2 regions of the Streptomyces sp. NPDC001985 genome follow, and region 2 is predicted to be linked to the other one. Evidence: riboswitches for the same ligand, from Rfam matches in the RefSeq annotation. Region 2 holds a riboswitch; the other holds the start of a gene.
What was found. A riboswitch is a leader RNA that binds a small molecule or an ion and turns the genes downstream of it on or off. The one in region 2 is predicted to bind glycine.
Positions count from the first base shown of each region.

Region 1: linked by a shared signal. The riboswitch ahead of gcvP (aminomethyl-transferring glycine dehydrogenase) and the one ahead of gcvT (glycine cleavage system aminomethyltransferase GcvT) in region 2 are both predicted to bind glycine.

Region 1 is NZ_JBEOYB010000096.1:9,676-15,521, forward strand. It holds gene gcvP (aminomethyl-transferring glycine dehydrogenase) at 3-2,888, opposite strand; glycine riboswitch at 3,075-3,171, opposite strand; gene ABT122_RS29975 (PRC-barrel domain-containing protein) at 3,286-3,669, shown strand; gene ABT122_RS29980 (DNA polymerase IV) at 3,579-5,183, opposite strand; gene ABT122_RS29985 (MerR family transcriptional regulator) at 5,286-5,846, opposite strand, start outside.
Region 2 is NZ_JBEOYB010000019.1:38,399-44,244, forward strand. It holds gene glyA (serine hydroxymethyltransferase) at 1-394, opposite strand, end outside; gene gcvH (glycine cleavage system protein GcvH) at 419-796, opposite strand; gene gcvT (glycine cleavage system aminomethyltransferase GcvT) at 950-2,065, opposite strand; glycine riboswitch at 2,215-2,311, opposite strand; gene ABT122_RS11215 (AAA family ATPase) at 2,529-3,215, shown strand; gene ABT122_RS11220 (enhanced serine sensitivity protein SseB) at 3,490-4,236, shown strand; gene ABT122_RS11225 (enhanced serine sensitivity protein SseB C-terminal domain-containing protein) at 4,314-5,123, shown strand; gene ABT122_RS11230 (ABC transporter permease) at 5,761-5,846, shown strand, end outside.

The DNA of each region.
Region 1 (5,846 bases), on a different contig from region 2:
CGTCAGCGGTCGTACTCCTCCAGCGGCGGGCAGGAGCAGACGAGGTTGCGGTCGCCGAAGGCGCCATCGATCCGGCGCACCGGCGGCCAGTACTTGTCCGCGGCGCTCACCCCGGCGGGGAAGACGGCCGTGTCACGGCTGTACGGGTGGTCCCAGTCACCGCCCAGCGCGGCGGCCGTGTGGGGCGCGTTCCGCAGCGGGCTGTCCTCGACGGGCCACTCGCCCGACGCGACCAGCTCGATCTCCCGGCGAATGGCGATCATCGCATCGCAGAAGCGGTCGATCTCGCTCAGATTCTCGCTCTCGGTGGGCTCGATCATCAGGGTGCCGGCCACCGGGAAGGACATCGTCGGCGCGTGGAAGCCGTAGTCGACCAGCCGCTTGGCGATGTCGTCCACGGTGACTCCGGTGGCCTTCGTCAGCGGGCGCAGATCCACGATGCACTCATGGGCGACCAGACCGGCGGGGCCGGTGTAGAGCACCGGGTAGTGCGGCTCCAGCCGCTTGGCGATGTAGTTGGCGGCCAGCACGGCGACCTGGGTCGCCCGCTTGAGACCCTCGCCGCCCATCAGCCGCACATAGGCCCAGGAGATCGGCAGAATGCCCGCCGAGCCCCACGGCGCGGCCGAGATCGGCCCGACGCCCGTCTCCGGGCCGGCGGTCGGCTGGAGCGGGTGGTTCGGCAGATACGGCGCGAGGTGCGCCCGGACGCCGACCGGCCCGACACCGGGGCCACCGCCGCCGTGCGGGATGCAGAACGTCTTGTGCAGATTCAGGTGCGAGACGTCGCCGCCGAACTTGCCCGGCTTGGCGAGCCCCACCAGCGCGTTGAGATTGGCTCCGTCGACATAGACCTGGCCGCCGGCCTCGTGGACCCGGGCGCAGATGTCGGCGACGTGCTCCTCGAAGACACCGTGCGTCGAGGGGTAGGTGATCATCAGCACGGACAGCTCGTCGCGGTACTGGTCGATCCTGGCGCGCAGGTCGTCGACGTCGACCTCGCCGTCGTCGGCGGTCTTCACCACCACGACCTTCATCCCGGCCATCACGGCGCTGGCGGCGTTGGTGCCGTGCGCGGACGACGGGATCAGGCAGACCGTCCGCTGCTCGTCGCCGTTGGCTCGGTGGTAGGCGCGGACCGCGAGAAGACCGGCGAGTTCACCCTGCGAGCCGGCGTTCGGCTGGATGGAGACCTTGTCGTAGCCGGTGACCTCGGCGAGCCGCTCCTCCAGCTCCCGGATGAGCGTCAGATAGCCGGCCGCCTGGTCGACGGGGACGAAGGGGTGGATCTGCCCGAACTCGGGCCAGGTGACCGGCTCCATCTCGGTGGTCGCGTTCAGCTTCATGGTGCAGGAGCCGAGCGGGATCATGCCGCGGTCCAGGGCGTAGTCCCGGTCCGAGAGGCGGCGCAGATAGCGCAGCATCGCCGTCTCGGAGCGGTGCTGGTGGAAGACCGGGTGGGAGAGATAGTCGTCGGTGCGCAGCAGCGCGGCCGGCAGGGTGTCCTCGGTGGTCCCGTCCAGCGCGTCGATGTCGCCGGTCACGCCGAAGGCGGCCCACACGGCGGTGAGCTGGGCGCGCAGGGTGGTCTCGTCGCAGGCGACGGAGACGTGCGAGTCGTCGACCAGGCGCAGATTGACCCCGCCCTCACGGGCGGCCGCGACCACATCGGCCGCGGTGCCCGGCACCCGTGCGGTCAGGGTGTCGAAGTAGGAGTCGTGGAGGACCTCCACACCGCCGGCGGTCAGGCCCGCGGCGAGCAGGGTGGCGTAGCGGTGGGTGCGCCGGGCGATGGCGCGCAGTCCGTCCGGCCCGTGGTAGACCGCGTACATCCCCGCCATCACGGCGAGCAGCACCTGCGCGGTGCAGATGTTGCTGGTGGCCTTCTCGCGCCGGATGTGCTGCTCACGGGTCTGGAGTGCGAGCCGGTACGCCTTGTTGCCGTCGGCGTCGACGGAGACACCGACGAGCCGGCCGGGCAGGCTGCGGGCGAACTTCTCCCGGACGGCCATGAAACCGGCGTGCGGGCCGCCGAAGCCCATGGGGACGCCGAAGCGCTGAGTGGTGCCGACGGCGATGTCGGCGCCGAGCTCACCGGGCGGGGTGAGGAGGGTGAGGGCCAGCAGATCGGCGGCGACGGTGACGATCGCGCCGAGCGCCCGCGCCTGCTCGATCACCGGCTTGATGTCGCGTACGGCCCCGGAGGCCCCCGGGTACTGGAGCAGGACGCCGAAGACACCGCGCTCGGCGATCTCGGCCGGGATGCCCGCGCTGAGGTCGGCGGTGACGACCTCGACACCGGTGGGCTCCGCGCGGGTCTCGATGACCGCGAGGGTCTGCGGCAGTACGTCGGAGTCGACCAGGAAGATCCCGTTCTTGACCTTTCCGACCCGTCGGGCGAGCGACATCGCCTCGGCGGCGGCGGTGCCCTCGTCGAGGAGGGAGGCTCCGGAGGTGGGCAGCCCGGTCAGCTCGGCGACCATCGTCTGGAAGTTCAGCAGAGCCTCCAGCCGGCCCTGGGAGATCTCCGGCTGGTAGGGCGTGTACGCCGTGTACCAGGACGGGTTCTCCATGACGTTGCGCAGGATGACCGGGGGCGTGAAGGTGCCGTGGTAACCGAGGCCGATCATGGGCGCCAGCACGGTGTTGCGGTCGGCGAGGCCGCGCAGCTCGGCGAGGACCTCGGCCTCGGTGCGGGCGTCCGGGAGGGCCAGCGCCTCCGCGCTCTTGATGACATCGGGGACCGCCGCGGCGGTCAGCTCGTCCAGCGAGCCGTATCCCACCTGCGCCAGCATCTTGGCCTGGGCCGCCGCGTCGGGGCCGATGTGGCGCTGCTCGAACGGGGTGCCCTGCTCCAACTGGGAGAGCGGAATGCGGTTGGCGGTCATGTAGGAGGCCTCCTGGTCTGACACGACCTGCGAGAGGCACCACCGCACGCGGGGTGCCCTGGACGGGCCTCCCCCTCTGTCATCTCAACCTGAGAGCTTCACCGGGCCGCCCGACTGCGACGCCCCGGCTTTCACCGTCGGTGAGAGCGGATGCCGTCCGACGCCCGCCCTGCTTTCCAGAGTGACCTCGTCCGCGCGGTACAGGTGCCTGAGAGATTCCGGGGAGGATTTGCTCCTTCGGCGCCACCGTCGTCCTGCCGGTGGACTCTCCCGCGCGGGGTCAGCAGCCGCTTGCCAGCCTACCAGCGTGACCTTTCAACAATCGCTCAAGTGGCCGACACCTGCGAAGTGCCCTTTTGTATGGATCAAAGAGCAGTTGCGACCATATGGAGGGACCGTGCAGACCGATATCGATCCGCGCAGCCTGATCGGCCGCAAGGCGTTCGACCGCGACGGGGCCAAGATCGGCACCGTGGACGAGGTGTACCTGGACGATGCCACCGGTACACCCGAATGGGCGGCAGTGCGCACCGGGCTCTTCAGCCGGGACGCCTTCGTCCCGCTGGAGCCGAGCACCTTCGTCGACGACACCCTGCGTGTTCCCTATGAGCGCTCGCTGATCAAGGACGCACCGGACTTCGGTGTCGGCCGCCATCTCTCCCCCGAACAGGAGCTCCAGCTCTACCACCACTACGGCCTCGAACTCTCCGTGTCGCCGGAGGTGCCCGTCGCGCCCCCCGACGACCGCTCCTTCGGACAGGTCGCGGGCGACGAGGACTGACCGGCGGCGCCGGCCGGCCCCGCCGGGTTCTCCGGGCTCCCCGGCGGCGCGTCCGGCGGCCCCTCGGGCGGGTTCTCCGGCGGGGCGACCAGGGGCAGCGGATCGGAGGGCTCCAGATCGGGGTCGTCCACCCGGAAGGTCCGCACGCGCCCCGGCGGGGAGAGCGGGTCCTCGAACCGCACGGTGACCCGTCCGACACCGCTGCCCTGCACCCATCCCGCCCCGTGGACCGCGTGACGCACGTCGTTGCCGGCGGACCAGCGCCGCTCGGCGGGCCCGCCGGACGGGCCGGCGGTGCCCCCCGCCGCCACGGGCGCGCTCCGCCCCTCCGCCGGGTCCCCGTCCCGCCCGGCCGGTTCCCGCCGCTCGTCCGGTGCGTCCGGTGCGCCACCCGGGGGCGCCGCCGCGCTGTCCGGGGCGGCGCCCCCGGGGCGCTCACCGGCTGCGGCCTGCGCGAAGAGGTCCTCCTGGGTGTAGTCGGCGAGCCCGGACACCCCGACGCCCAGCAGCCGGACACCGCCCGTGGTGTCCACGGACTCCAGGAGGCGCGCCGCCGCCTCCCGGACGACCGCGGGATCGTCCGTCGGCCCCCGGAGCGTCTCCGAGCGCGTCAGCGTCGAGAAGTCGTACCGCCGGACCTTCAGCACGATCGTCCGCCCCGAGTGCCCGGAGGCCCGCAGCCGCTGGACACAGCGGTCCGCGAGCCGCTCGACCTCGATCCTGATCCGGACCCGGTCGTGCAGATCCACGTCGAAGGTGTCCTCCACCGACACGGATTTGGTGTCCCGCTCGGCGACCACGGGCCGGTCGTCGAAGCCCAGGGCCATCCGGTGCAGCGCGGTGCCGTGCGCCCTGCCGAGCAGCCGCACCAGCTCGTCCTCGCCCGCCTCGGCGACCTCGGCGCAGGTCGTCATGCCCGCGCGCCGCAGATGCTCGCCGGTCGCCGGGCCGACGCCGGGCAGCGTCCGCACGGTCAGCGGCCCCAGCAGCTCACGCTCGGTCCCCGGCTCCATCACCACCAGACCATCCGGTTTCGCCTGCTCGGAGGCGATCTTCGCCAGCATCTTCGAGCCGGCGAGGCCCACTGATCCGGTGAGCCCGGTGACGGTGCGTATATCCGCCCGCAGCCGCTCTCCGGCGGCCCGCGCCGACGGCAGATCCGAGGCCGCGCCGCTCGCCTCCAGATCGACGAAGGCCTCGTCCAGACTGAGCGGCTCCACCAGCGGCGACAGGGAACGCAGCAGCTCCATGACCTGTTCGCTGATGGCGCGGTAGAAGGAGAAGCGCGGCACCAGATACGCCGCGTTCGGCGCGAGCCGCCGGGCCTGGGCCATGGGCATCGCCGAGTGGACCCCGAACCGTCTCGCCTCGTACGAGGCGGTGGCCACGACACCGCGCGGACCGAGCCCGCCGACGATCACGGGCTTTCCGCGCAGACTCGGCTTCGCCGCCTGTTCGGCTGCGGCGTAGAACGCATCCATGTCCAGATGCAGAATCGTCGGCGCGGATCTCACATCTCCGATGCTGCCCTACGCCACTGACAATGCCCGCCGGGCCATTCGCCGTGTCCTTCCGGCCGGGCCGGGAGGAAGGCGGGGCGGGGTCCGCCGAACGGGTCAGACGGCCCGGTTCTGCCGGCGCCTGGCCAGCTCGTCGGCGGGATTGTGGCCGATCAGGGTCTCACCGGTGTCGACCCGCTCACCGTGCAGCTGCGACAGCGCCGTCTCGACATCGCGCCAGACCACGCCGACCGCGATACCGAAGATCCCCTGTCCGCCCTGGAGGAGGCTCACCACCTCGTCGGGCGACGAGCACTCGTAGACGGTCGCGCCGTCGCTCATCAGCGTCATCCGCTCCAGATCGGCGTGGCCGCGCGCCCTGAGGTGCTGCACGGCCGCCCGGATGTTCTGGAGCGCCACCCCGGTGTCCAGGAATCGCTTCACGATCTTCAGGACGACCACATCGCGCAGGCTGTAGAGCCGCTGGGCCCCCGCGCCGCGAGCCGGCCGCACACTCGGCTCGACCAGGCCGGTACGCGCCCAGTAGTCGAGCTGCCGATAGGTGATGCCGGCCGCCGCACACGCGGTCGGCCCTCGATAGCCGACCGTGTCCGCCGACGGGTCGACCGCACTCTCCGGGAGCGGATACGGCCCGCTCTCCCCCAGGGCTCGCCCGAG
Region 2 (5,846 bases):
TCATGCCATGGGTGAGGTGCCCGCCGTGCGCGAGGTTCAGACCCATGATGGTGTCGCCGGGCTTGAGCAGGGCGAACATCGCCGCCGCGTTCGCCTGGGCACCCGAGTGGGGCTGCACATTGGCGTGCTCGGCGCCGAAGAGCGCCTTCACCCGGTCGATCGCGATCTGCTCGACCACGTCGACGTGCTCACAGCCGCCGTAGTAGCGGCGCCCGGGGTAGCCCTCGGCGTACTTGTTGGTGAGGACCGAGCCCTGGGCCTCCATGACCGCGACCGGAGCGAAGTTCTCCGAGGCGATCATTTCCAGGGTGGACTGCTGACGGTGGAGCTCGGCGTCGACGGCGGCGGCGACATCGGGGTCCAGCTCATGGAGAGGGGTGTTGAGAAGCGACATCTCGGGTCCCTGTCGTGGTCGTGGTCAGTTGCTGGAGAAGGCGGTGTACTCGTCGGCGGAGAGCAGATCCTTCGGCTCCTCGCTCACGCGCACCTTGAACAGCCAGCCGCCCTCGAAGGGGGCACTGTTCACCAGCGAGGGGTCGTCCACCACGTTCTGGTTCGCCTCGGTGATCTCACCGGACACGGGCGAGTACAGATCGCTGACGGACTTGGTCGACTCCAGCTCACCGCAGGTCTCGCCCGCGGTCACGGTGTCGCCCACCTCGGGGAGCTGGGCGAAGACGACATCTCCGAGCGCGCCTGCCGCGAACTCGGTGATCCCGACCGTCGACACGCCGTCCTCGGCGTCCGACAGCCACTCGTGCTCCTTGCTGTAGCGCAGCTGCTGGGGGTTGCTCATGACCTGAATTCTCCTGTACGCGGGAAGGGGGGATGAACGGACGGGGGGTGATGGGGAGTGCCGCTGGTCACGTCGGGCGCCGCCTCGTGTCACGGTGCGTGACGCCGGGGCCACCGCCGAAGCGCGGGAAAGAGGGGAAGAGCGGGGAAGGCGCTACTTCGCGCGCTTGTAGAAGGGCAGCGCGACGACCTCGTACGGCTCGTGTGTGCCGCGGATGTCGACCCCGACGCCCTCGGTGCCGGGCCCGGCGTGCTCCGCGTCCACATAGGCGATGGCGATCGGCTTCCCCAGCGTCGGGGAGGGCGCGCCGGAGGTGACCTCGCCGATCACCGATCCGCCGGCCACCACTCCGTACCCCGCGCGGGGGACCCGCCGGCCCTGGGCGATCAGCCCGACCAGCTTGCGCGGCGGGCTGGTCGCGGCGCGCTCGGCGGCGGCCGTCAGAGCCTTCCGCCCGATGAAGTCGCCTTCCTTCTCGAACTTCACGACCCGGCCGAGACCCGCGTCGAAGGGGGTGAGCGCGGTGGTCAGCTCATGCCCGTACAGCGGCATGCCCGCCTCCAGGCGCAGGGTGTCGCGGCAGGAGAGTCCGCAGGGGACCAGTCCGGCGGGGGCGCCGGCCTCGGTCAGCGCCTGCCAGAGCCGCTCCGCGTACCGGGGCTCGACGAACAGCTCGAAGCCGTCCTCGCCGGTGTAGCCGGTACGGGCGATCAGCGCGGGAACCCCGGCGACGGTGCCCGGCAGGCCCGCGTAGTACTTCAGTCCGTCCAGATCGGCGTCGGTGACCGACTTCAGGATGCCGGGGGACTCGGGGCCCTGCACCGCGATCAGCGCGTAGGCGTCCCGGTCGTCGCGCACCTCGGCGTCGAAGCCGGCCGAGCGTTCGGTGATCGCGTCCAGGACGGTCTGGGCGTTGCCGGCGTTGGCCACGACCATGTACTCGGTCTCGCCGAGCCGGTAGACGATCAGGTCGTCCAGGATGCCGCCGTCCTCGCGGCAGATCATGGTGTAGCGGGCGCGGCCGGCGCCCACCGAGCCGATGTTCCCCACCAGGGCGTAGTCCAGCAGCGCGGCCGCGCCCGGGCCGGTGACGGTGATCTCGCCCATGTGGGAGAGGTCGAAGAGACCGGCCCGCGTGCGGACCGCCAGGTGCTCGTCGCGCTCACTGCCGTACCGCAGGGGCATGTCCCAGCCCGCGAAGTCGGTCATGGTCGCGCCCAGTGAGCGATGGAGGGCGTCGAGCGCGGTGTGGCGGGGGGCATTACTCATGGATAAAGCTCCCAAGGCATGGCGGACGAGGACAATCCTCCCCATCTGTCATCGGAACCTGAGAGGTTCGTCGCGACCCCGCGTACGGATGGTCGTGACTTGCACCTTGGGTGGAGCCGCACGGCGGCGGCCCGCTTTTCAGATCTGCCTCATCGCACGCGGTACGGGGCCTGAGAGATTCAAGGGAGGAACTTGCTCCTTCGGCGCCCGGCACCGAGGTGACCGGGACTCTCCCGCGCGGATTCAAGCGGCCGGTATGCAGTTTGGGGCCACATCATTGCACGCATCGGGGTCGGATGGGGGGTGGGGCGGGGCTCGTTCCGCGCCGGGCGCGGGGAACGGCGCGAGGGGGAGGCGCGCCACTTCACGGACGCGCCTCAACAGCAAATCAGTTGTGTCCCATTACCATTTCTTTACGCTTCTTGGGCAAGTGTGTGGGTGACCTGACGAGGGGGAGGGTGTGATGACGTTGCAGCACTCCGGTGGTGCCTGCGCCGCGACCGCGGGCGTGCCCGCGCAGCCACAGCCGGTAGCGGCCCGGCGGCTCCGGGGCGGGCTGGGGGCGCCGGTCCCGGTCCTGCGGGATCTGCGGGGGCGCGCCGGGCGCAGCCCTCGGCGGCTGATGTTCGCCGCCGGGGATGTGGTGGTGGTGTCCGGGCTGCCGGGGAGCGGAAAATCCACCCTGATCAGGCGTGCCGCGCGGGGCCGGGGGATCGATTCGCAGGACGCGCGGGACCGGTGGGACGCGCGTGCGCCGGGGTTTCTGCCGTACGCGGTCTACCGCCCGCTCGTCCGTATCGCGCACTACGCCGGGCTGCGGCGGGCGCTGCGCTCCGGGGAGAGTGTGGTGGTGCACGACTGCGGTACGCAGGCGTGGGTGCGGCGCTGGCTGGCCCGGCGGGCCCGGAGCCGGGGGACGGCACTCCATCTGGTGCTGCTGGATGTGCCGCCGCAGGTGGCGCGGCAGGGGCAGCGGGAGCGGGGGCGGGGGGTCTCCGGGTACGCGTTCGCGCGGCACCGCAGGGGGGTGGGGCGTCTGATCGCCGACGCGGAGGCGGGGAGGCTGCCCGCCGGGTGCGCGTCGGCGGTTCTGCTGGACCGCGACGCGACGACGGCCCTGACCCACTTGACCTTCGAGCCCTCACCGTAGCGGCCCGCCCTGTGCCACGGAGTGCCCGAGCGGACTCAGCCGGTCCGGGGTGCCTCCCAGAGGCAGCTCTGGGGAGTTTGAGGACGGACCCTGTGCGACAGGTGGCCGCACGGTGCGGGCCTCCGTCGGGGGCCGGCCCCCGAACTCCCGCTCTCCACCGCCGGAGGGGCTGGATGTCGTGCCCCGGCGGGTTCGAGGGGAGGGCCCGGCGGCATTAGGGTCATGGGGAAAGCCGTGGGGACGACCGGCGCAGCCGGGGGAGAGGGCCAGCGACATGACCATTCCGGATCAGGCACAGCCGCACACCGCCGGCTGGCCGGCCAACGAGCTGGAGGAGGCCCTCACCGCCTCCCTCGACACCCCCTCCGCCACCCCCCGCCTCCTGGAGGTCCTCGGCCGCAGCCCCCTCTGGGTCCCCCTCCCCAACGGCGGCTCCCCGGAGAGCCGCGACCTCGACCTCCCCACCCTGGAGATCGACGGCGCCGCCTATGTCCCCGTCTTCAGCTCCGAGCAGCAGTTCATGAGCTGCGTCGGCCCCCATATGTCCTTCACCGTCGCCCCCGCCCGCGAGTTTGCCCGGGGCCTGCCCCCGCAGCTCGGCATCGCCGTGAACCCGGGCGGCGCGGTCGGCGCCCCGCTGCCCCCGCCCGCCGTCGCCGAGCTGTGCCGGCACCCGGAGGGCCCGCCCGCCGGCGGGCGGGTGCGGCTCTTCGAGCCGGACTGGCAGGAGGAGCCGGTCGACTTCCTGGCGGCGGCGGCCGGCGAGTTCCAGGAGGCGGGGACCGTCCGCACCGCGCGCCGCGCCCTCGCCTCCGTGGAGGCCGGTCCGCCCTCCCTCTTCGTCGGCGTCCAGCTCGACTCCCCGGACGGCACCCCCGCGCTCGACGCCCTCGGCCGGGCGCTCGGCCGGGTCCAGACGCCCTGGCCGGTCAATCTCATCCTTCTCGATGTGGCCCAGGACCCCGTCGCCGACTGGATGCTGGCGCGGATGCGCCCCTTCTATCAGCGCGATCACGCGTAGTCCCGAAGGTCGTCAAGTCGGCGTCAAGGCGGCCGATTAAGCTGGTTCCCATGGAGTCGGAGAGGGGCGGAACCAGGGTGAGCGCGTCAGGCACCGCTGCGGCCGGGCAGGTCGAGCACATGCTGCGCCAGGTGTCGCCCGGGCGCTACGACGCGTACGAGGCACTGCTCAAGGCGCTCGCCGACCCGGCCACCGGCCAGGTCTGGATGCTGCTCTGGCACGGTATGCCCGGTTCTCCTGACGCCCAGTACGGCAATATGGAGATCGACGGCGCCGGGTACGCCCCCTGTGTCACCTCCGCGCAGGAGCTGGCCGTCTCCGGCTGGAACCGGGCCCATGAGAGGGTCTCGGGCGCCGACATCGCCCGCACCCTCTTCCCCGAGCGCTGGGGGATCTGGCTGAATCCGCACGCTCCCGGCGGTGGAGTCGGCATCCCCTGGCCGGATCTGCGCCGGATCGCCACGGGCCTGGAGCGGATGCCCGCCGGTCCGCTGCGGCTCTCCGAGCCGGCCATCGAGATCCCGCACTTCTACGCCCTGCTCTCGCAGAACGCCCACCGCACCCCGGCCGTCAGATCGCTGCGCCGGGCCTGGGTGCAGCCCGCGCTGGGTGCCCCGTATCTCGTCATCGGGCTGGATCTCTACGACACCGGCCGGCCATCGGTGGACGCGGCCCGGGCGATGATGCAGCAGTCGATCGCGGCGGTCCCCGAGGGGCTGCCGGTGTCGACGGTCGCGATGTCGGACGAGTACGACCCGGTGACGATGTGGCTGCGGGCCCACGCCCGTCCGTTCTACGACCGGGAGGCGCACGGCGCCCCCGACCGCCCCGCCGCCGGCTACGGCTACCCGCCGGCCCCGCCCGTTCCGCCGATCCCACCCCGCTGATCCACCGCCCCTCCGGCCCACCGCCCCACCGGCCCCGCCCGGCCCCTCGATCACACGTGATCACTCAGGAATCACCGGAATCACCGTGATCACCGCGGGGGCCGGCAGCCGCCGGGGCACCCGCGATCGCGGCACCCGCGCGGAACTCCGGGGGCCGCCGGATACCCAACCCGCCCCGAACGCAAACGCGTTCGGGGCTCGCTCGTTTCAGCGGACGCCACCCACCCCACCCCGCCTTCGTTCCACGGTACCCACCCCCATCCTCCGGTGAATTCACCACCCGGTCCCGCTCAACACCATGGAATCCCAGGGCGGTTCCGTCGGTCCCCTCCCTCCGATTCCGTCAACTACCCATCAGTAGACGGAAGATGGCGTCCCGCTCAGCCAACGGCGCCGTCCGGATAACGGAATCCCTCTACGCGCATCACGTTTGAGCAACCATTCACCGAGGGGGCTGGCGGCTGGTCGCACGACCATTGAAGACTCCCGCAGCAAGGGAAGATTCCCCCCGTGTACGGAGCGCCGCACCGGTACGTACTCGTATCAAGTGGCCTTGGTGCACCCGATGTTGTGAGAGAAGCCGCTTCAGCGGCGGGTACGGGCCGGATACCTCCGGCCGAGAGGGGTCCCCACCACGATGACGGCACCATTGCACGACACCAGCGTGGACGCGGAGAAGTCCGCGACCGTCGATGCCGCGGCGACCGCAGCCGGCACGTCGGT